One region of the Rhizobium sp. B230/85 genome, then DNA from elsewhere that is predicted to be linked to it. Evidence: predicted binding sites of a transcription regulator. Region 1 holds the regulator's gene; each other region holds the start of a gene.
The links. Region 1 encodes LexA, which represses DNA repair genes until DNA is damaged. Its sites were predicted from a motif close to TGTTCNNNNTGTGTTCNG; they were not measured.
Positions count from the first base shown of each region.

Region 1 (5,843 bases):
CTGGCGAATGGCAGAGTTGGACGCGCGCGAGAGGCAAGGTCATCGCCAGGTATTTCTCGGCCTCGCCGAGCGTTCGCGCGCTACTGTCAACGCCGTTGCCAAGCTTGGACGGATGCCTGCCCGCACGCAACACGCCGTGCCGTGGCCGAAGCGCGCTGCCCTTTCGCTCAACGGGTGGCGAATCGCAACCGCGGGGATGATTGCCGAAGAGGCCGCCCACGGTCGCGCAATGCTGTTTGCGCCCGTCTACATCGGCTGCGGAGCCATAATCTGGTTCGAGCTTCCGGGCAATCCGCCGGTGACGGGCATTGCGGCGGTCTTCCTGGTGCTCGCCGCCGTCTGCCTCCTGAAACACAATCTGAGCCCAACGTTGCGGCATCTGGCGTTCGCAGCGGCGCTGGGCCTGCTCGGCATGCTTCTCGCTGAATGGGAGACATGGCGAGCGTCGACGATCATGCTGGACTCGCCCGTGACTACCACCATCACCGGTCAGGTTCAGCGCCGCGAAGTGGACGACAAAGGGCGGTGGCGCTACGTGCTGGATCTGCTGGCGACAGACGCGCCTGTCGTTCGGCGGCCACCGGAGCAGATATCCCTTCTCGTGCGCGGCCAGGATGTACCGTTCGAACTCGGAGATGTGGTTGAGGGCAGGGCCCGGTTGAGCCCGCCAGCCGGCCCGGCGCTGCCCGGCCTCCACGATTTTGCCTTCACTGCCTATTTCGAAGGCACCGGTGCCAACGGTTTCTTCTACGGTACGCCGCAACTGATGATGGCCAGCGTCGACGACACCAGCGAGCGAACGACGCTCCAAAGGACCGACCGCTGGCTGACTGGGCTGCGCGGCCATATCGGCGACCGAATCCGCTCGATCCTGCCCGGCGACACCGGCGCCTTCGCGGCTTCGCTGGTCAACGACGAACGTCGGGCGATTTCGCCTGAAACGACGGATGCCCTAAGAGTGTCCGGCCTCGCTCATATCATTGCCATCTCGGGACTGAATATGGCTTTGTCGGCCGGTATCTTCTATGTCGGCCTCCGGCATGCACTGAGCCTGTTTCCCGGATTGGCGCAGGCTTTTCCGACCAAGAAAATTGCAGCCGTCGGTGCGCTGATCACCGTCACCGCCTATTATTTCATTTCCGGCTTCGGTGTATCGGCCGAACGGGCCTTCATCATGATGGCGATCATGCTGGTCGCGGTGCTGTTCGACAGACCATCCTTCAGCCTGCGCAATGTCGCCCTTTCGGCTATCGCCATTCTAGTGCTCTCGCCGTCGCAGATCCTCGGCCCGAGTTTCCAGATGTCCTATGCGGCGACCATCGCCCTTGTATCCGGCTATTCGCTATGGAAGCGACGTCCGCCCCGCGAGCGGCGGTTTGCTGCTTTCCGGGCACCGATGCCGGTGCGGGCGGTCAGCCGCTTCTTCACCGGCATCGCCATGACGTCGTTCATCGGCGGCGCGTCGACGGCAATCTTCTCGATCGAACACTTTCACCGGCTGGCGACCTATGGCCTCGTTGCCAATCTCGCCGCCATGCCGGTGGTGTCATTCATCGTCATGCCGGTCGGCATGCTTGCCATGCTGATGATGCCCTTCGGCCTCGACGGCGTGTTCTGGCTTGTCACCGGTTGGGGACTTGATATCGTCATGGTCATCGCAAAGACGGTGGCTGCATGGGGCGGCAATGTGCCCTTCGCGCGCCTGCCTAGCGGACTTTTCCCGACCATCATTGCCGGCTTCATGCTGATGACGGTGCTGCGAACGCCCATGCGCCATGCCGGCGCGTTGCTGATTGCGGCCTCGGTGACTTTTGCCGCCTTCCAACCGTCTCTCCAGAAATCGGAACTGCTGATTTCGGAGGATGGCGAACTGGTCGCCATGTTCCGGCAGGGGAGACTCGAGCGCAATCGTGAGCGCCCCCCGGATTTCATCTATCAGCAATGGCAGCGAGCCCTGCCGGTGTCAGAGGATACGCCGCCGCAAATGCTGCCGCCGGACAACTCGACCCCGCCCCATTCCGTTCGTGGCCGCCCCTCGACCCGTATGGATGCGGAGCATCAGGCCACATTGCGATCAGCAATGGAAACTGCTCTGGACAATGCGGTCGACGGCGGGTTTGCCTGCCATGGTCGCGATTGGTGCGTTGCCATGCTCGAGACGGGCGCGATGCTGGTGACTATCTCCGATGCGGCTTATCTGGGGCCGGCCTGCGATACCGCCGACATTGTCATCACGCCGGTCAAACTTCGCCTTGATCTCTGTCGGTCCGGTGCAGTGCTCTACACCGGCGCATCGCTACGCAAAACAGGTTCCATCGAGGTCAACTTGATATCTCCTGAGCCAAAGTTCATCACCGCGTTCAGCGCCCTTGACCGTCCATGGGAGAGGCATCGAGCCTATGACTGGCGAAAGCCGGCCTTCACCGGTACCGATGCCACGTCACCGGTCAGTGATACCGGCGGATAAGTCCGACAAGTCGCCCCTGGATCTTTACCCTGTCCGGGCCGAAGATGCGGGTCTCGTAAGCCGGATTGGCTGCCTCGAGTGCAATGGAGGCACCCTTGCGCCTAAAGCGCTTGAGCGTTGCTTCCTCGTCATCGACGAGGGCGACAATAATGTCGCCGGGGCTCGCCGTACTGGCATTGCGGATGATGACCGTATCGCCGTCGAAGATGCCGGCCTCGATCATCGAATCGCCTCGCACTTCGAGCGCGTAATGCTCGCCGGCGCCGACCATATCGGCGGGGACCATGATGTCGTGGGTGTTGTTCTGGATCGCGGCGATGGGAACACCGGCGGCGATGCGGCCCATGACCGGCAGCGAGACGGAGCCGCTGCGGTCGTCGACTGCGGGCTTTGTCGGCGCTGCGGCGACCGCCGGCGTCTTGCCAAGGCTGCCTTCGATGACGCTCGGCGAAAAGCCGCGCCGTGGCTGCGCATTCGGGTTATAGGCCTCGGGAAGCTTGATGACCTCGATGGCACGCGCCCGGTTCGGCAGGCGGCGAATGAAGCCGCGTTCCTCCAGTGCCGTGATCAGCCTATGGATACCTGATTTCGACGCCAGATCCAGCGCGTCCTTCATTTCATCGAAAGAAGGCGGCACGCCGGACTCTTTCATTCGTTCGTGAATGAAGAGAAGCAGTTCCTGTTGCTTGCGCGTCAACATCGTTTTTCGTGCTCCAAGTGCGAAACAAAGCCAGAACGGACACTATATGTTCCATATGTGTTCCGCAAGTGACTAAATCTTTGTGAACGCCGTTGGAATAATCGCATTTTTGGAAGATCATGTCGCGCTGCCGTCGCTGACGGCTTCGCAGGGTGGAGACAAACCATGACAGCAGCCTATCCAATCGACCATCTGGTCCTGCCGACCTGCGATATAGCCTCTGCGCGCCAGCGGCTGAGCAAGCTTGGCTTCACTGTCGCTGCCGATGCACGGCATCCCTTTGGTACTGAAAATGCTTGCGTTTTCTTCGCCGACAAGACCTATCTCGAGCCACTCGGCATTGCCAGTCTCTCGGAGTGCGAGGCGTCGGCGCTGGCCGGCAATGTCTTCGTCGCGCGCGACCAGGCTTTCCGGTTTCGCGTCGGCGACGATGGTTTTTCCTCCATTGCCTTCGCAACCGGCAATGCTGAAAGCGACCAGCAGCGCTTTCGCGACCGCGGGGTCTCGGCCGGCAAGATCCTCGAGTTCGAAAGGCCGATGCGCATGCCGGACGGGTCCGAATCGATTGCCGGCTTTCGCCTTGCTTTCGCCGCAGATTTGCGTGCCCCGGATTTCTTCGTTTTCACCTGCGAGCGCATTAATGCGATGCCGACGGATCGCAGCGCGCTGGAGAGGCATCCGAACGGCGTTCTCGGCATTTCGCGCATTGTGCTGTCCTGCGCCAGCCCGGAGGCGTTTTCCGGGCTCATCAGCCAAGTTGGCAATGGTGCCGCAATCGCTCCGCATTCCTTTGGCATCACAGCATCGGCAGCCAATGTGGAAATCGACATCTTGAGCGGCGAGGGGATGGAGGCCTTCTATGAGGCGGCGCCATCCGGTGAAGATGCGGGCCTGCGGGGGCGGGCAATCGTCTTTGCGGTTCGCGATCTTTCCGTGACAGAAGCGCATTTGGCTGGTAACGGCGTGACCTACACACGCAAGAGCAACACTATTCTGGTGAAGGCCGCTCCCGGGCAGGGGGCATTGTTTGCCTTCGAGGAGACAGCATGAGCCATTCGACAAATTCGGACGTGGTCGCCGGCGAAGGCCCCGGCAAGGTCACTTTCTCCAACAGCAAGCGCCTCTCGCTGATTGCCGGTCCCTGCCAGATGGAGAGCCGCGATCATGCCTTCACGATAGCCGGCAAGCTCAAGGAACTCTGCGCCTCGCTTGGCATCGGGCTCGTCTACAAGTCGTCCTTCGACAAGGCCAACCGCACATCCCTGTCCGCCCAGCGTGGCCTTGGGCTGGAAGCGGCTCTGGAGATCTTCGGCGAGCTGAAGAAGGAATACGGTTTCCCGGTGCTCACCGACATCCACACGGAGGAGCAGTGCGCCCTTGTCGCCAAGACCGTGGATGTCCTGCAGATCCCGGCCTTCCTGTCACGCCAGACCGATCTTCTGGTCGCTGCCGCCAGGACCGGCCGCATCATCAACGTCAAGAAGGGTCAGTTCCTCGCCCCCTGGGACATGAAGAACGTGCTGGCCAAGCTTAACGACAGCGGTAACCCGAACATCCTGCTCTGTGAACGCGGCGCATCCTTCGGCTACAACACGCTGGTCTCCGACATGCGCTCGCTGCCGATCATGGCGGCGATGGGCGCTCCGGTGATCTTCGATGCTACCCACTCCGTGCAGCAGCCCGGCGGCCAGGGCGGGTCCTCCGGGGGCCAGCGCGAATTCGTGGAAACCCTTGCCCGCGCGGCCGTTGCCGTCGGCGTCGCCGGCGTGTTTATCGAAACCCACGAGGACCCCGACCATGCGCCGTCCGATGGCCCCAACATGGTGCATCTGAAAGATATGCCGAAGCTGCTCGAAAAGCTGCTGGCATTCGACGCCATCGCCAAGGCCTAGCATCTGCGGGAGCGTTCAACAGGCTGACATGATCTTGGTTTAGTCGGCTATGACGTTCCCTCATTCGAAGCGCGTGATGGCATTGTAATTGTCACGCCTTCGATTTAGAGATTTCAATCGATTATAACCAGCGAGCAGGAACCAGCCATGACCGCAATCACCGACATTATCGCCCGCGAGATTCTCGACAGCCGCGGCAACCCGACTGTCGAAGTCGACGTATATCTGGAAGACGGCAGCATGGGTCGCGCCGCAGTCCCGTCGGGCGCCTCGACAGGTGCCCACGAGGCAGTCGAATTGCGCGATGGTGGCTCGCGTTACCACGGCAAGGGCGTCGAAAAGGCTGTAGAAGCCGTCGATACCGAGATTTTTGAGGCCATCGGCGGTCTCGATGCTGAAAACCAGATCCAGATCGACAACCTGATGATCGAGCTGGATGGCACGGCCAACAAGTCCCGCCTCGGCGCCAACGCCATCCTCGGCGTATCGCTCGCCGTCGCCAAGGCCGCCGCCCAGAGCGCCGACCTGCCGCTCTATCGCTATGTCGGCGGCGCCTATGCCAGCCTTCTGCCTGTGCCGATGATGAACATCATCAACGGCGGTGCCCATGCCGACAACCCGATCGACTTCCAGGAATTCATGATTCTCCCCGTCGGTGCAGAAACCTTCTCCGATGCCGTCCGCATGGGCTCCGAAGTTTTTCACGTGCTGAAGAAGGAACTGTCGGCCCAGGGTCACAACACCAATGTCGGCGACGAAGGCGGTTTCGCACCGGGCCTGAAAA
Region 1 is NZ_CP072156.1:2,105,779-2,111,621, forward strand. Features, by position in the region: gene J5289_RS10275 (ComEC/Rec2 family competence protein) at 8-2,467, shown strand; gene lexA (transcriptional repressor LexA) at 2,448-3,167, opposite strand; gene J5289_RS10285 (VOC family protein) at 3,333-4,217, shown strand; gene kdsA (3-deoxy-8-phosphooctulonate synthase) at 4,214-5,059, shown strand; gene eno (phosphopyruvate hydratase) at 5,207-5,843, shown strand, end outside.

Region 2 (5,843 bases), 1.0 Mb from region 1:
CGCTGTAAGGCGATCTTAGTTTTTTGCTGACGCCAGTCGCTGGCATGGTGCCTAGCGCTAGTGATTTAACCACGCAAGCGTCACGAACAGGCCAATCCGCCAGAAGGCCTCCGGAGTCAAATATCGATGACCACTAATATTAAAAATAAGGAGTTAATAATATCGGATTCGTTCGGGATGTGGATCACCGGGCTATGGGGGAATATATTTTTTCAGAATCCTGACTTTACATTCGGTGAACACAAGCAGGCGTTCCTAAGTATTATCAAGGAGTTATTTGATGATGGTCGTGTGAGTTTTGTTAAGCCGGGCGCTGATGTCTACTATAACGAAAAGACAAACCCGAACCCAAAATACACAATTCAGCAACCAGAAAGCCATTGGGGTGTCTCTAGTGATGAAATTGTTGATTTTTTGCTCGCGGAATGGCCAGAAGATGCCTCTCACAGAGATGATCCGCAGCTAAACGGTTACTTTTACAAAGTGCCAGCTATAATCTGGAAAAATAACGACGGGGAGTGGTTTGGCTCCTAAATTAGCCCTCAATACCGACGCGGGAGCCCGCTTTCTCAGCGGAGCTTCGCTTTGTAGCCGCAATCAAAGACAATCGGTCCGGCTGCCAATGGCCTCGAAGAGCTGGTCACAAGTCTGTTTCAAAAACTGATGTGGCGCGAACTGAGTTTCGCTTGCAAATTCGATACGCCGGATAGTGCGGGGCACCGAATGCTTCCGCTCGCTGGTCCCCCCAGCACCCCTACCGCCACATCCCCCGCATCCGCGCGCCGACATTCACCCGGATCTGCCGTGCCTGCTGGGCGGCGGGTGAGCCTGAGCGGGCGGTGGGCCAGCCGCAGACTTCGAAGAACTGCAGCAGCGTTGCCGGGATGAAGCGGGTGCGGTTGGCATAGACGTGGCGGTCGCCCTGGGCGTTCTGGCCGTGGACGAAGAAGCGTTGCGGCAGCACCAGGTCTAGATTGTCCTTGGCGCGGGTCATCGCCACGTAGAGCAGCCGACGCTCCTCCTCGATCTCGGCGCTTGTACCGACGCCGAGATCGGAGGGAATGCAGCCGTCGATGACGTTCAGCATGAATACCTTGGTCCATTCCTGGCCCTTGGCGGAATGGATCGTCGAGAGGATGAGATAATCTTCGTCGAGCAGCGGAACTCCGGCCTGGTCGCTCGTCGCATCCGGCGGGTCGAGTGTCAGTTCGGTCAGAAAACGTTCCCGCGAGGGATAGCCCGAGGCGATCTGTTCGAGCTGCAGAAGATCCGCCTGCCGTGTCGCTGCATCCTCGTGCAAGCGCTCCAGATGTGGCGCATACCATTCCCGCACCAGACCGATTTCAGCCGGCCAGCCGGCCTTGCCCGATTTCACCGCCTGCAAGGTCTCGACAAAACTGGTCCAGTCATCGCCGCTGCGAGGCGGGGCGGGGATTTCGGTCAGCGCGGTAATCGGGCTCGCCTCGTCGTCCATCCGGTCGAGCACTTTTTGTGCTGTCGACGGCCCGACGCCGGGCAGAAGCTGCATCAGTCGGAAACCGGCCACGCGGTCGCGCGGGTTCTGGGCAAAGCGCAGGGCGGCCAGCATGTCCTTCACGTGGGCGCTGTCGAGGAATTTCAGGCCGCCGAACTTGACGAACGGAATGTTGCGCCGCGTCAGTTCGATCTCCAGCGGGCCGGAGTGATGCGAGGCCCGGAACAACACGGCCTGCTGTTTCAGGATGGTGCCGCCCTCGCGGTTTTCAAGCACCATGTCGGCGATGTAGCGGGCCTGGTCGGCCTCGTCGCGAACGGTCACCAGCTTCGGGCGCTGTGCCGACGTCCGCTCGGTGCGCAGGTTCTTGGTGAAACGCTCGGAGGCCAGATCGATGACGGCGTTGGCGGCGGCAAGGATCGGCTGCGTCGAGCGATAGTTGCGGTCGAGCGTGACGATACGGGCGGCCGGCGAAAACGATGCGGGGAAATCGAGGATGTTGCGGACCGTCGCGGCGCGGAAGGAGTAGATCGACTGGGCGTCGTCGCCGACAACCGTAAGGCCCTGTCCGCCGGGCTTCAGCGCCATCAGGATCGAGGACTGCAGCCGGTTGGTATCCTGGTACTCGTCGACCATCACATGGTCGAACCGGTTGCCAATGTCTTCGGCGATCAGCGGCTCATGCACCATATGTGCCCAGTAAAGCAGCAGGTCGTCGTAATCGAGTACGTTCTGCACCTGCTTCGCCTCGACATAGCTGGCAAAGAGTTCCCGCAGCTGGTTTTCCCAGGTGGCGCACCATGGGAAGACATCGCGCAGAACCTGGTCCAGCGGCGTCTCGGAATTGACCGCGCGCGAATAGATGGCAAGGCAGGTGCCTTTGGTCGGAAAGCGGTTCTCGGTCTTCGAAAAACCGAGGTCGTGCCTGATCAGGTTCATCAGGTCGGCGCTGTCTTCGCGATCGTGGATCGTAAACGCTGGGTCGAGGCCGATCTGTTCGGCATAGTCGCGCAGCAGGCGCGCGCCGATGCCGTGGAATGTCCCGCTCCAGGCCAGCGCATCCGTCATGATTCCGGCTTTCGGGCCGAGCACCTGGGCGCAGATCTTCTCGACGCGGCGGCCCATCTCGGCAGCAGCCCGGCGCGAGAAGGTCATAAGCAGGATACGGCGCGGGTCGGCGCCCTTGACGATCAGGTGGGCAACGCGGTGGGCGAGCGTGTTGGTCTTCCCGGAGCCCGCGCCGGCGATCACCAGCAGGGGGCCGGACACATGGCTTCCGTCGATGTCGGTGCCGTGCTCGACGGCCAGCCGCTGCTCGGGATTGAGTTTTTCCAGATAGGCGGCGTTCATTGGCTCTCCTCTATTGCTCCGGAGCGGCCGCTGCCATGCCGTTATTGTATTTCCGAAGATTTTCGAAGCACCATTAGATTGCCCGAATGTTCGTTAAATGTTCTGAATCGGCGAAAACTGTCAAGCGAGCTTGGGCCGGTTTGACGCAACGACGCGCAGAATGGCGGCGGTCGGCTTTCGTTTACTTAACGAATCGGAAAGGTTAGCAATGTCTTTAATATTATTGCGTGCCCCGGGAGATGCGTCGGAATGAATGAGACGATTGCAGTCGGGTTACACCAGCCTGATGGGCCGGTCGGACTGCAGGATGGGCGCATTGCATGTGTCGAGATGGAAGACGGTCGCCGATGCGTATCGGTAATCGCACCGCACGGCCAACGCCGGGAAATCTGCCGACCGGGCGGACGTCCGTCCGGGTTGGCTGTCGATGGCGATGGCTGCTTCTGGGTGGCCGGCGGTCCGGAAAACTCGCTGGTGCGCCTGTCGCCCGAAGGTCGGATGCTCCAGATGATCGAAGGCAGCGAGACGGGACCCTTCGTCCTGCCGCGTGATCTCGCTTTCGGTCCGGACGGGCTTTTGTACATGAGCGACGCCGGCGTTCGGATCGCCGATCTCGTCATCGGCCAAACAATCCGGCCGGACTTTTTGAATGCGCCCTACAATGGTTGCATCTACCAGATCGATCCAGCCGACGGACGCGTGCTCCGGTCGCTGGCGGCGGGCCTGCTGCTGGCGAGCGGCATTGCCTTCGATTCGAACGGCTTGCTCTATTACAGCGAGATGCTGACCGGTAATATCTATCGTCAGGTGCTCGGGGGCCGGCAGGAAATCTTTGCCCACGCCCTGCGCTCGCCGATGGGTACGCGCCTGAAGGGACCGGCCGGCCTGGCCTTCGATCGTGACGACACGCTTTATTGCGCCGTGTATGGCCAGGGCGACATCTGCCTGATCGACACGTCCGGCAAGCTCTCTGGCCATATCCGCACCAACGGCACGTTGCCGAGCAACGTCGCCTTCACCGTCGATGGCAAGCAGGTGCTGATCACCGAACAGGAGCACGGCGCCATCGAGCGCATCCCGGCGCCCAAGCCGGGGCTGCCGCTGCACCGTCCAAAGATCTGATCCGGCTATGGAGTAAAGAAAAAGGGCGCCTCCTGCCGGCCAGCCCCTAACCGAAATATGGAACCCAGGTAGAGACTGGTGCCGAATCCCTTCCGGCATGGGTGTTTCGGGCGGTTTGTCTTGCCGGAAATATCTTCGTGAAGCATCCTGGGGACTCACCCGTCGCAAAACATTGGTTTTTGCGACGTCGAAAAGTTCAGCCGCAAAACTGTCGCATTAATTGGAAGATTTGCGACAAAGGTGAAAGGCTGCTTTTGGCCCAAAGCGGACAAGCCAGGGTGTGCAAGCTGTCCGGTTCATGCGGCGACTGTCGTCCTCATGATGCGATATACGCTTGCAGGCGGCAGGTTTGCATAGGTGGTGCTGATGCGAATAGCCTTGAGCCCCAGCCGCTGGAGTAAAGTATCAGCAATCCTCCACTAAGCAGGCGGCTGCATCAGCTCTATGGTGATACCATCCGGGCCGGAGATGTACGCGACCATTGTTCCGCATCGGGGGCCGGCTGGTATCGGCTGCGGCGAACCGTTCACTGCCCACCCCGCCGTCTCAACCCGCGCGATCGCCGTGCGGATATCCTTAACCGTGAAGGCGATATGAGCGGCGCCGATCGCACCCGCGCTACGAGGTGTCTGGCCCAGCGTACGGCCTGTCGAATACTCGAGAAGCTCGATAGGGTAGCCATTTGGAGCCGTCACCAGCGCCATTCGGCAACGGGGGTCGTCAACCCCGGTAGCCTCCCGTAGAAACTCCCCACCCATCTCTCCTCGGCGAGCAAGGTCGAAACCCATCGCCTCAGTCCAGAACTGGATCGCCTCCTCCAACGAGGCGACCGAGAAGCCCGTGTGGTCCACAGCTACTACGCCGGCATCTTCGGCCATCTTTAATCCTCACATATCTACCAGTTACGTCTGCCCGATCTAGCGACGGCTCGATAGCCTTACGAACTTTCTTTCGTCTCTCGACACCGTTCGGAGCATCACTTCAAGTCAGTTAATTCAGCAAAATGAAGATAATAAATCGCATGTTCCGCCTACCATCGAAATGAGAATTAACCCAGCCAGCAAATGCAGAGACTGAGTATCCACCGGAGGGCTTGGCCGGAATTCGTTATGCCAGGCCAAAAAACCACTCCTTTTATCCTTCAGCAGGTTCAAATTTCTTTCTTCGATGAAAGGCAGAAAATATCGTTCTTTTTGAAGAGCGAAACTCTGATGTTCCCGCTCAGCCTTGCGCAGGCACCATCGCGTCAGTGGTGGCTTTCTCTTTCCTCTGCTGCGTATCCAAACACCAGAACACACGACTATCTGTGCGACGACCTTCCAAATTAATGAATATCGAACGGTCCCGTGGAGCCGACGGCTTACTGCGATGACTGCTTTTGACGCAAAGCGGACGTGCTGTCGCAAATATCCTAACATCCTCGACAAGATCATCGATCCCTGACTTTTCAGGGGAATTTCTGTCGCAAAAGCCACTCGCAAAAGTGGGAGTTTCGCGACAGACATTTGCGACAGAAAATATTCCACATTTCAGTTAAAGGGCGCCTCCTGCCGGGGCGCCCTTTCTTTTCTATTCCGCTGCCGGAAGCTGCTTTTTCGGCTTGGCCGCTTCGGCTTCTGCTGCCTTGGCGTCGTTTGCGACGGTAACTGCGCGGTGGCGGGTGCGCCAGTCGCCGAGGAACAGCAGGATCGGCGCTGCGATGAAGATCGACGATGCACCGGCAACGAGGATGCCGAACACCATCGGAATGGCGAAGCTCGACACGGCGCTGCCGCCCCAGATCGCCATCGGGACCAGCGCCAGGAATGCGGTAGCGTTGGTGTAAAGGCTTCTGGCGAGCGTTTCGTTGATCGACTTGTCGATGATCTCGCGCAAGGGCATCGACTTGTAGAGACGC
Region 2 is NZ_CP072156.1:1,067,573-1,073,415, forward strand. Features, by position in the region: partial or broken gene J5289_RS05060 (TetR/AcrR family transcriptional regulator) at 1-8, shown strand, start outside; gene J5289_RS05065 (hypothetical protein) at 127-534, shown strand; gene J5289_RS05070 (ATP-dependent helicase) at 755-2,824, opposite strand; gene J5289_RS05075 (SMP-30/gluconolactonase/LRE family protein) at 3,074-3,946, shown strand; partial or broken gene J5289_RS29155 (phospholipid methyltransferase) at 4,243-4,347, opposite strand; gene J5289_RS05080 (VOC family protein) at 4,366-4,824, opposite strand; gene J5289_RS05085 (hypothetical protein) at 5,056-5,274, shown strand; gene secD (protein translocase subunit SecD) at 5,516-5,843, opposite strand, start outside.
Region 2: the regulator LexA is predicted to act here: its motif matches at 2,912-2,929, upstream of J5289_RS05070 (ATP-dependent helicase).

Region 3 (5,843 bases), 220 kb from region 1:
TGGCGCAGCAGCTGGGTCTGGCCGCCGGCGACCAGATCACTCTCATTGCCCCCGACGGCGACGTCACGCCATTCGGCGTCAACCCGCGCGTCAAATCCTACACGGTGTCCGGTATCTTCGAGATCGGCATGTCCGAATACGATTCCTCTATCGTCTTCATGCCGCTCGAAGAGGCGCAGCTTTATTTCAACTCGCCCGGCATCGTCCAATCCATCGAGATCTTCGTCACCAAGCCCGACGATGTCGATACCATCAAGCCTTTGATTGAGGCTGCAGCCGGACGGCAGGTCTATCTCACCGACTGGCGCGCCCGCAACGAGACTTTCTTCTCGGCACTCCAGGTCGAGCGCAACGTCATGTTCATGATCCTGACGATGATCGTGCTGGTCGCGGCGCTGAACATCATCTCCGGCCTGATCATGCTAGTGAAAGACAAGGGCAGCGACATCGCCATTCTCAGGACGATGGGGGCGACATCCGGCTCCATCATGCGGATATTCTTCATGACCGGGGCAGCCATCGGTATCGTCGGCACTTTTGGTGGCGTCGCGCTCGGCGTTCTCGTTTGCATCAATATCGAATCCATTCGCAAATTTTTCTCCTGGGTATCCGGTACCGTCCTGTTCGATCCGCAGCTGTATTTCCTGAGCAAGCTGCCGGCGGAGATGAACCTCAGCGAAACTGTCACCGTCGTCGTCATGGCGCTTGGTCTGTCTTTCCTCGCCACGATCTTCCCCGCCTGGCGAGCCTCGCGGCTCGATCCGGTCCAGGCGCTGCGCTATGAATAAGGATGCCAGCATCTCCATGAAATCCAACGTCGTGCTTCAGCTGACCGGCATCGATCGCCACTATGGCGAGGGCGAGACCATGCTCTCTATCCTGAAGGACGCAGATTTCGCGCTCCATCGCGGCGAAATCGTTGCGCTCGTCGCCCCGTCCGGCACCGGCAAGTCAACGCTGCTGCACGTCGCCGGCCTGCTCGAGCAGCCGGATGCTGGCGATGTGACGATCAACGGCAATCCCTGCAACAACCTCACCGACGAGAAGCGCACGGCCATCCGTCGCAACGACATTGGCTTCGTCTACCAGTTCCACCACCTGCTGCCTGAATTCTCGGCCATCGAGAACGTCATGATGCCGCAGATGATCGCCGGACTGACGCAGAAGGAAGCCCGGGTCAGGGCAAGCCAACTGCTCGATTACATGCGCGTCGGCCATCGCGGCGAGCACCGCCCAGCCGAACTCTCCGGCGGCGAACAGCAGCGCGTCGCCATCGCCCGTGCCGTCGCCAATGCGCCACTGGTGCTTCTCGCCGACGAACCGACGGGCAATCTCGACCCCGGCACCGCCCACTACGTCTTCGATGCCCTGGAGGCGCTGGTGCGCCAATCTGGTCTGGCGGCGATGATTGCCACCCACAATCACGATCTCGCTGCCCGCATGGACCGTCGCGTTACAATCTCGGGCGGCAAGGTCGTCGAATTCTGATCGTCGTGCCGGTCAAGGCACGATGAGGCCGCCGCGATAATCGAGTTCATAGGCGGTGCGGCCGTCTACGATGATATGCTCGCGCCCGCTGAAATGGGTGCAATCACCGCTACTCTCGTCCGTGTAGCGACCGAAGTCATGGTCGAACTGCAACCCACCGAGGAACCGCTTCTCCTCGACATACAGATGCCGCAACGCTGCCTTGATGACGCAGCCTGCCTTCACTGCATCGATCAGTGCGGGCTCGATGATCTTCCCGAAATAATTCATTGCCCAGACGGGCTTGCCTGATAACCACGCCACCTCCTGGCCGGCAAAATCGGAGCCTCCAAAATAGCTGTCGAGATAACGCCACCGACCGCGCTCATAGCCGATGTCGTGAGACCCCGGACGACAGGAAGATAGTTTCGCCGCATCGGCCACATAAGTCTGCGATTTCGCCACGACGATAAAGTCATTCAGCAGCGCCGGATCCATAACTTCTCCCCCAGGATGCATTCTCAGGGTTGCATTTTCACGCGGCCATGTAAAGAACAAAATAAGAACAAAGGCATCTGACTGCAGGCGCTGTAATTGTCCCGACGCTCATTCATCGCGGATGCCACACGCGTCCATGGCGGTTTGATCCGCCCAGTCGGCAACTGCGGCTGTCCTCGCGTCGACTTTGCGTTCCTTGCCACCGCTGCTGACCTTGCCGCTGAGCACATTATAGTCGCAAGTGCCGCTGCTTTCGGGATCCAGCGTGTCGTGATGCGTGTAGGTGAAGCCGGCGACGACGAATGTCGCGTTGCGATAGGCGATCGTCAGCGTCTGCTCCCAGCGGTCGCGTCCGCCACCGCTGTTTTCCGAATGGACGGAGATCGATCCGTTGGGCAGCGCTGATATGCCCGGGTCCCGGCCGAACATACCGTCGAGACTGGTATTGCCGGATACCTTGTTCGGTGCTGCTGCGGCGAGATGTAGAAGAAGATGCTCCTTGTCGCGCAGGTAGATGTAGATGCCGATGTCGTCGCCGTCTTCCTCAGGGGCGATGAGCAGGGCGAGGTCAGCATTGCCGTCCCTGTTCCAGTCGCCGATCGCAGCTCCGATGATCTTTCCCGGCCCGATATCGCCGGCAAACGCACTCGACACGCATAAGGCGGCACTGAGCAGCGCCAAGGCCAAATTTTTCATAATCATCTCCTCCACGCACGCTCATAGCATGGCGTCGGTGCGCGTCCCAGTCATGGGGCCTAGCATGGCGGCATTTGAATCAAGCTCGCAGAAAATACTGTTGACAGGTGAATATAAAGGGAACATATAAGGAACATAACAACACCGGAGAGGCCCAATGACCGATATTATTCGAGACGTCGCCGCTTTCGCCTCCATCGTCATGTTCGTCACCAGCCTGTCGATCATCGTCATGGCGATGTAAGTTTTCGGGTACGACCACCGCCACGTGGTCTTGCCGACCTGAGTTGTTCTGGACTTTGCCAGCCGCTATGCCGACAATAGGACCGATTCATTCGGGCATGCGGAAGGGCTTATCATGGCAGAGGCAACTGACAGGCAGGGCGGACATTCTGGATCGTCGCCGGAGTTCGTGCACCTGCGTGTGCATTCGGCATATTCGCTTCTAGAAGGCGCTTTGCCGCTTAAGAAGATCCTCGCCAAGGCTTCAAGCGACAGCCAGCCGGCTCTGGCGATCACCGATACCAATAACCTGTTTATCGCGCTCGAGTTCTCCCAGAAGGCAATGGACGAGGGTCTGCAGCCGATCATCGGCTGCCAGGTTTCGATCGACATGGAAGATGCCGTCGAGGGCGAGAAGCGCAACGGCCAGCAGGGGCTCGCCAAGCTGCCTGCCATCGTGCTTCTTGCGGCTAGCGACGCCGGCTACGAGCGCATGGTCGATCTCGTCAGCCGCGCCTATCTCGGCGGCGACAATAATCAAGCTGTGCACGTCAAGGCGTCCTGGCTGGAGGAGATCGGTACCGACGGCCTGATCGCGCTGTCCGGCTCCGTTGGTGGGCCCGTCGATATCGAAATCAAGGAAGGCCATCCGCAGAAGGCGGTGGCGAGGCTGCTGCGCCTGAAGGCGCTTTTCGGCGACCGGCTCTATGTCGAGTTGCAGCGCCACGGCACCTATGATCGCCGCCACGAACAACGCATGATTTCACTCGCCTACGAGCACGAATTGCCGCTGGTCGCCACCAACGAGGCCTTCTTTCCGACCCGCGACGACTATGATGCCCATGATGCGCTGATGGCCGTCGCCCATAATGCGATCGTCTCGGACGACAGCCGGTTTCGCCTGACACCGGACCACTATCTGAAAAGCCGCGCCGAGATGGCGAAGCTGTTTGCCGATCTGCCGGAGGCGCTGGCTAACACCGTCGAGATCGCCGAGCGCTGTGCCTTCGTACTGCAGACCCGCAAGCCGATCCTGCCGCGCTTTACCGGTGCCAGCGATGATCCGAAGGAGGCCGAACGCGCCGAGGCGCTTGAATTGCGGGCCCAGGCTGTCGAAGGGCTCGACATGCGGCTGGCGACGCTCGGCACGGCGCCGGGCTATGACGAACAGGTCTATCGCGACCGGCTGGAATTCGAACTCGGCGTTATCGAGCGCATGGGTTTTCCGGGCTACTTCCTGATCGTTGCCGACTTCATCAAGTGGGCGAAGAACGAGGATATCCCGGTCGGTCCCGGGCGCGGATCGGGTGCGGGCTCGCTGGTGGCCTATGCCCTGACCATCACCGACGTCGATCCTTTGCGTTTCTCGCTGCTGTTCGAACGCTTTCTCAATCCCGATCGTGTGTCGATGCCAGACTTCGACATCGACTTCTGCCAGGACCGGCGCGAAGAAGTCATCCGCTACGTCCAGAAGAAATACGGCCGCGAGCAGGTGGCGCAGATCATCACCTTCGGATCCCTGCAGGCCCGCGCTGCCCTGCGCGACGTCGGCCGCGTGCTGGAAATGCCCTATGGCCAGGTCGACAAGATCTCGAAGCTGGTGCCGAACAACCCGGCCAATCCGGTGACGCTCGCACAGGCGATCAAGGACGAGCCGCGATTTCAGGAGGAGGCCGAGAAGGAGCCGGTGGTCGCCCGCCTGCTTGACATCGCGCAGAAGCTGGAGGGTCTCTATCGCCACGCCTCGACCCATGCCGCCGGTATCGTCATTGGCGACCGGCCGCTGTCGAAGCTGGTGCCGATGTACCGCGATCCGCGCTCCGACATGCCGGTCACCCAGTTCAACATGAAGTGGGTCGAACAGGCTGGCCTCGTCAAGTTCGACTTTCTCGGCCTCAAGACCCTGACGGTGCTGAAGACGGCAGTCGATTTTGTGAAGCTACGCGGCATCTCGGTCGACCTCGCCACCATTCCGCTTGATGACGCGGTGACCTACGAGAAGCTGGCGCGCGGCGAAACGGTCGGTATCTTCCAGGTGGAAAGCCAGGGGATGCGCAAGGCGCTGCTCGGCATGCGGCCGGACTGCATCGAGGACATCATCGCGCTTGTGGCGCTTTATCGTCCCGGCCCGATGGAAAATATCCCGACCTACAATGCCCGCAAGCACGGCGAGGAGGAGATCGAGTCGATCCACCCGATGATCGATCACCTTGTCAAGGAAACGCAGGGCGTCATCGTCTACCAGGAACAGGTGATGCAGATCGCCCAGGTCCTGTCAGGCTATTCGCTTGGCGAGGCGGATCTTTTGCGCCGCGCCATGGGCAAGAAGATCAAGGCGGAGATGGACCAGCAGCGCGTTCGCTTCGTCGAAGGTTCGATGAAGAACGGCGTCTCGAAGGTGCAGTCCGACAACATCTTCGAACTCTTGGCCAAATTCGCCAATTACGGCTTCAACAAGTCGCATGCCGCCGCCTACGCCATCGTCTCCTACCAGACGGCCTATATGAAGGCCCATTACCCGGTTGAGTTCCTAGCCGCGTCGATGACGCTGGACATGGCCAACACTGAAAAGGTCAACGATTTCCGTCAGGATGCCAAGCGCCTCGGCATCGAGGTCGTGGCGCCGTCGGTGCAGACCTCGTTCCGCCATTTCCAGACCGGGGACAGGACGATCTTCTATTCGCTGGCTGCCATCAAGGGCGTTGGCGATGCCGCCGTCGAGCACATCGTCGAGGTGCGTGGCGACAAGCCCTTTGCCAGTATTGAAGATTTCTGCCTGCGTATCGACCCGAAACAGGTCAATCGCCGCGTTCTGGAAAGCCTGCTGTATGCCGGCGCCTTCGATTGCTTCGGCATCGACCGGGCCCAGCTTCTGGCAGGCATGGAACGGCTGATCGGCTATGCCCAGCTCGCGCAGGAAAACCGCCGCAGCGGCCAGCATGACATGTTCGGCTCGAGCT
Region 3 is NZ_CP072156.1:1,888,729-1,894,571, forward strand. Features, by position in the region: gene J5289_RS09130 (lipoprotein-releasing ABC transporter permease subunit) at 1-788, shown strand, start outside; gene J5289_RS09135 (ABC transporter ATP-binding protein) at 805-1,488, shown strand; gene J5289_RS09140 (DUF5680 domain-containing protein) at 1,501-1,965, opposite strand; gene J5289_RS09145 (hypothetical protein) at 2,074-2,661, opposite strand; gene dnaE (DNA polymerase III subunit alpha) at 3,020-5,843, shown strand, end outside.
Region 3: the regulator LexA is predicted to act here: its motif matches at 2,018-2,035, upstream of J5289_RS09140 (DUF5680 domain-containing protein).

Region 4 (5,843 bases), 1.2 Mb from region 1:
CTCGACTTCGGCGTAGTAGTCGGGGATGGAGAGACAGCCCTCCTCATAGACCGACCGCTCTTCCGACGACGCGACAATCTCGGGGTTGATGAACACCAGCGGCGTCTTTTCCTCCCCCTCGCGCGAAAGGTCGATGACCAGCATGCGCCGGTCGACACCCATCTGCACGGCGGCAAGGCCAATGCCCGGCGCGTCGTACATCGTGTCCAGCATATCGGTCGCCAGCCGCTTCGTCTCGGCGTCGAAGCGTTCGAACGGCTTCGAGACTACGCGCAGCAGCGGATCGGGGAGAATGATAAGAGGCTTGATCGTCATAAAGTCTCCCATAGCCCATCTTTGTTTGGGAGGGAATTATGAACATGGCCGCAAAACGGGTTTTTTGCGGCCATGTTTGATGACCGCTCAGGCCGCCCGACGTTTCTCGCCCTGCATGTTGCCATTGCGGATATCGGCTTGCGTCTTGAAGCCGCTGAGAAGGGCGACCAGAGTATTCGCCTCATTGCGCAGGTGCCGTGTCTCGGCAGAGGTGCGTTCGACCATCGCTGCGTTCTGCTGGGTTATCGTATCCATGTTGCGCACGGCGGCACTGACCTCGGCGACGCCGATTGCCTGATCCTTGGCAGCAGCGGCAATGTCGCCGACAAACTTGTTGACGCCGTCGATCCGGCTGATCATGTCCGCAAGAGCGACGCCGGTGCTGGACACGATGGTGACGCCGGCGTGGACCTGGGTCGAGCTCTGCGAGATCAGGTCCTTGATCTCCTTGGCGGCACTGGCCGAGCGCTGCGCCAGCTGCCGCACCTCCTGCGCCACCACGGCAAAGCCCTTTCCGGCATCGCCGGCCCGGGCTGCCTCGACGCCGGCGTTAAGCGCCAGAAGGTTGGTCTGGAAGGCGATCTCGTCGATGACGCCGATGATCTTCGAGATTTCGGTGGAGGATTTCTCGATTTCAGCCATGGCGGCAACGGCGCTGTTGACCAGATCGCCCGAGCTTTTCGCCTGCTGCTGGGTTTCGCCTACGGCGACGGAGGCCCTGGCCGCATTAGACGCCGTCTGGCCGACGCTGACGGCCAGCTGCTGCAGTGCTGCAGAACTCTGCTCGACGCCGGCGGCCTGCTGCGCCGTGCGCATGGAAAGGTCATCCGTCGCCTTCGACATAAGGTCCGTGCCGCTCAGCACCCCTTCGGACGTAGCGCGGACACCACCGATGGAATGGCGGAGAGCCGCTACCGCGTTGTTGTAGTCGCTGGCCATCTTCTGAAAGGCGCCCGGGAGGTTCTCCGGCAATACCGCCTCGAAGTCACCCTTGGACAGAGATTCGAGGCCGCGGCTCAAATGCTCCATGGCTATGCGCTGATCGGCTTCGGCGCGGGTTCGATCCTGCTCCAGGACCTGGCGTTTCTCGTCCAGTTCGGCGAGATAGACGGAGATCGCGTAGTCGATGTCGAGGAAAGTCGCCTTGACGACGGCCGCCAGCTTGTTCGACAAGCCTGGGGCGTGGCGTTTGCCGAAGCGCGATGGCCAATGCTTGTGCAGGATGCCATGCATCAATTCCGTCAGCACCAGGGCGTAGCCGCCGATGTACCAGCTGGGATCGAGGCCAATGCGCGCATGGGTCTTGCCGACAGCAGTCACGCCGGCCACGTAATTGGCATCGAATTGGCCATTCGACAGATGTCCCCAGTGGCTCTCCTGGCGCGCCTTGGCGCCATCCATGTGGGCTTTGTCGCGGAAGAAATGGGAAATCGCGGGTGTCCTGCCCATCTTCGCATAGAGCTTGTCGAGCGCGCCGCCGAGAAGCTCCGACAGCGTCGGGCGCAGTTCGCGCAGGGTCTCGCGGGTGGCGTCGTCGATCTCGATGAAGTCCAGGCGTTGTCTGAGGGTGGATGTATCGGGCGCAGCTTTCATCTTGATCTCGGTCTGAATGAGGCTTCCGCACGCCAAGCGTGCAGGGTAAAGGCAATCTGCCAGACTTGACCGATTTGCATTGACCATCCGTTAACTTTGTTACCCAGATTTCGCCCGATACGGACAGTTTACATTGTTCACGTTTTGATCTGGCTTTTACCCTGACTGGCGTTATAGTCCGGCGATCTCCAACTATCGCCAGGATGCCATGACGATCTCCCTTTTTGGTTCCGACTTCCAGACGGTGCAGTTGCTGTACGGCGCGGTCGGCCTGCTCGTTCTTGTCATCGTGATCCTGCTGGTCCGCAGTGCCGGCAAAAGGCAGAGCGACGACGAGATGGATTTTCGCGCTGCAGAGGCGGAACAACGGATGGCGGAGATGCTGCGGCTGCAGGCCGAGATGCAGGGCCGTCTGGCGACGATGACCGAGGTGTTCGGCAGTCGCCAGGCGGAGTTCAACCACGCCGTCAACCAGCGTCTCGACGGGATGTCGCACCGGGTGACCAGCACGCTCAACGAACAGACAAAATCGACGCATGAAAACCTGCAGAAACTGCAGGAACGGCTCGGGGTCATCGATGCCGCACAGTCCAATATCCAGTCGCTTGCAAAGGATGTCGTCGGGCTGCAGGCGATCCTGTCCAACAAGCAGACGCGCGGCGCCTTCGGCCAGGCACGGATGGAGACCATCGTTGCCGACGGCCTGCCGTTCGGCGCCTATGCCTTCCAGCACACGCTGTCCAACGGGTCGCGGCCCGATTGCATCATCCATATGCCAAACGGACTGCCGCCGCTGGTGGTCGATGCAAAATTCCCGCTGGAAGCCTGGAACGCCATCCGCGCGGCCTCCAGCCCGGAAATGGTACGCATCGCCGGCCAGCAGTTTCGCCGCGACATGGAAGTCCACATCCGCGATATCTCCGAAAAATATCTGATCCAGGGCGAGACCCAGGACACTGCCTTTCTCTTCGTACCATCGGAATCGATCTTTGCCGAGATTCACGAAAAGTTCGAGGGTGTTATCCAGAAAGCGCACCGCGCGCAGATCGTCATCGTCTCCCCGTCCCTGCTGATGCTGTCGATCCAGGTGATCCAGTCTGTCCTGAAGGACCAGCGGATGCGTGAGCAGGCGCATCTCATCCAGGGCGAAGTGGCGCTGCTGATGGCCGATCTCGGTCGTCTCGATGAGCGCGTCACCAAACTCCAGGGACATTTCTCCGCTGCCCAGAAAGATGTCGAGATGATTGCCACGTCCTCCTCGAAGCTTGCGAGGCGCGGCCAGAAGATCGAGGCACTGGACCTGACAGAGCACTCCGAGGCGGTACGCGAGCCGGCAGAACCATCACGCGGAGTCGAAAGCCGTACTGGACTTCTGAAGCTGAGGGTGGTTGACGAGGACTAAGCGCTTCGGCAGTGTCGCGCCGATATTCCAGCAGAGCAGGCATTCCCATGATCACAGTATTCGGCTCCATCAACATGGACCTCGTTGCAACCACGGACCGGCTGCCGAAGCCCGGGGAAACCGTTGCCGGCAACGGCTTTGCAACGGCTGCCGGCGGCAAGGGTGCAAACCAGGCGCTGGCCGCCCGCCGCGCCGGCGCAACGGTGCGCATGGCCGGCGCTGTCGGCACCGATGGCTTTGCCGAGCCTGCGTTGGCGCTGCTGGCAGAAGCCGGCACCGATCTCGGCGCGGTAAAGCATGTCGAGGGCCCAACCGGGACGGCACTCATCCTTGTCGGCGGCGACGGTGAAAACGTGATTGTTGTGGTGCCCGCTGCGAATGGTGCCGTCACCGCCGAAGACGCCACTGCTGCGGTGGCCGGACTGAAGGCCGGCGATATCCTCATGCTGCAGCTCGAGGTGCCCGGGAATGCGGTGGAGGCGGCGCTTGGCGCTGCCAAGGCCGCCGGTATCCGGACGATCCTCAACCTCGCGCCGCTGACATCAGATGCCAAACGGCTCGGGCGGCTAGCCGACATCGTCATCGCCAACGAAACGGAATTCGAGCTTCTGGCAGGCCAGGACGGAATGACGGCTACCGATCGTGAAGCGGCAATGACCCGCCTGCATGGGGAAACCGGGCAGACGCTGATCGTCACTCTGGGTGGCGATGGCGTGGTTGCCATAAGGGACGGCGTACTGTCGCGCGCCAAGGGCCTCGTCATCGAGCCCGTCGACACGGTCGGTGCCGGCGACACGTTTTGCGGCTATTTCGCTGCCAGCCTCGACCAAGGGCTCGACTTCGAGGCCGCACTCCGTCGCGCCGCCGTCGCCGGCTCCCTCGCCTGCCTTTCAGCCGGAGCTCAGCCATCGATACCCCTGGCCGAATCGGTCGCCGCGAGGCTCTGATCGGTGTCTCACGGATAATCTGGTGTAGTTCCGCCCGGAATTTATGACGAACTTAGCAGTGCTATAAAAGGTGGCACTCCACCTAAATGACCAAAGGCCGCCGGGACAATCCGGCGGCCTTAAACTCTGTTCCGAATTCTCAGATCCGCGCAAAGCGCTCCGTAAGCAGCGCAAAAAATCCGTCGGCGTCGACCGATCGCATGAACCGGGCGTTGCGCTTGCGATCTGTCACGTGCCACCAGTCGACGACCATCATGCCGATCGTCAGCTCCGAACTGACCTCGATCTCGACATTGCAGGTGCGGCCGTCGAAAAGCTCTGGCTTCAGCAGGTAGGCAATGACGGTCGGATCGTGCAGCGGGCCGCCGTCTGAGCCGTATTTCTCGATATCGAAGCGCTCGAAGAATTCCAGCATCTCGGCCATGGCCTTGGCCGGCGCGGTGCCGATGTCGGCGATCTTGCGGACCCTGTCCTTGCGGGTCAGCAGCTGATGGGTGACATCGAGCGGCATGATGACCACCGGCACGCCCGACCGCATAACGATGTCGGCCGCCTCGGGATCGACGAAGATATTGAACTCGGCGGCCGGCGTAATGTTGCCGCCCTCGAAGAAGCCGCCGCCCATCATCACCAGTTCCTGAACGCGACCGACGATTCCCGGCGCCTTGCGGAAGGCCGTGGCGATATTGGTGAGCGGGCCGAGGGTGCAAAGCGTCACCGTGCCCGCGGGCTCGTGCAACAGTGTTTCGATGATGAAGTCGACGCTGTGTTGCGGCTGCAGCGCCATCGTCGGCTCGGCAAGCTCCGGACCATCCAGCCCCGTCTTGCCGTGCACGTGCTCCGCAGTCACCAGCGGCCGGGCAATCGGCCGGTCGCAACCGACAAAGACCTTGATATCGCGGCGATCGCAAAGCTCGCAGACGATCCGCGCATTGCGGCTGGTCATGGGCAGCGGCACGTTGCCGGCTACGGTGGTGATACCGAGAATTTCAAGCTCCTCCGGGCTGCCGAACGCCAGCATGATGGCTGCTGCGTCGTCCTGTCCCGGATCGGTATCGATGATGATCTTCCTTGCCAAACGCGCGTCCTCTTCCCTTGTCACTGCGGCGTCCCTGCGCCTCTTCCACCCCTTTTTGACGCCATTCGAACTGCCTTTGTCAAGCAAGCGCTGCAACCATAGGGGCAGCGAATATGCCGTTGGATTCCGATTGCGTCAGGCGACGTGCTTGCGCCGAAAGCAGGCAATGCCCATATTGCGGCCATCCGGATGCTGAGATGCAGGTCCGGCAGGGTCGCTTGACAACCAAGGACTTGTAGAGATGAGCCGTATGACGCCTTTTGCCAGCCCTCTCCTGTTGGGCTTCGACGCCATGGAAAAGACCCTCGAGCGGATTTCCAAGATCAGCGATGGATACCCACCCTATAATATCGAGCGAATGCAGGCCGAACCGGCAACTGGCGAACCGGAGCGATTGCGCATCACGCTTGCCGTTGCCGGCTTCAGCGAGGACGAACTCGAAGTCACAACGGAAGAAAACCAGCTGATCATTCGCGGCCGGCAGATCGAGCAGGAGGCACGTGACTAT
Region 4 is NZ_CP072156.1:935,226-941,068, reverse strand. Features, by position in the region: gene def (peptide deformylase) at 1-315, opposite strand, end outside; gene J5289_RS04435 (globin-coupled sensor protein) at 403-1,908, opposite strand; gene J5289_RS04430 (DNA recombination protein RmuC) at 2,117-3,310, shown strand; gene J5289_RS04425 (ribokinase) at 3,358-4,257, shown strand; gene J5289_RS04420 (nucleoside hydrolase) at 4,397-5,335, opposite strand; gene J5289_RS04415 (Hsp20 family protein) at 5,577-5,843, shown strand, end outside.
Region 4: the regulator LexA is predicted to act here: its motif matches at 2,043-2,060, upstream of J5289_RS04430 (DNA recombination protein RmuC).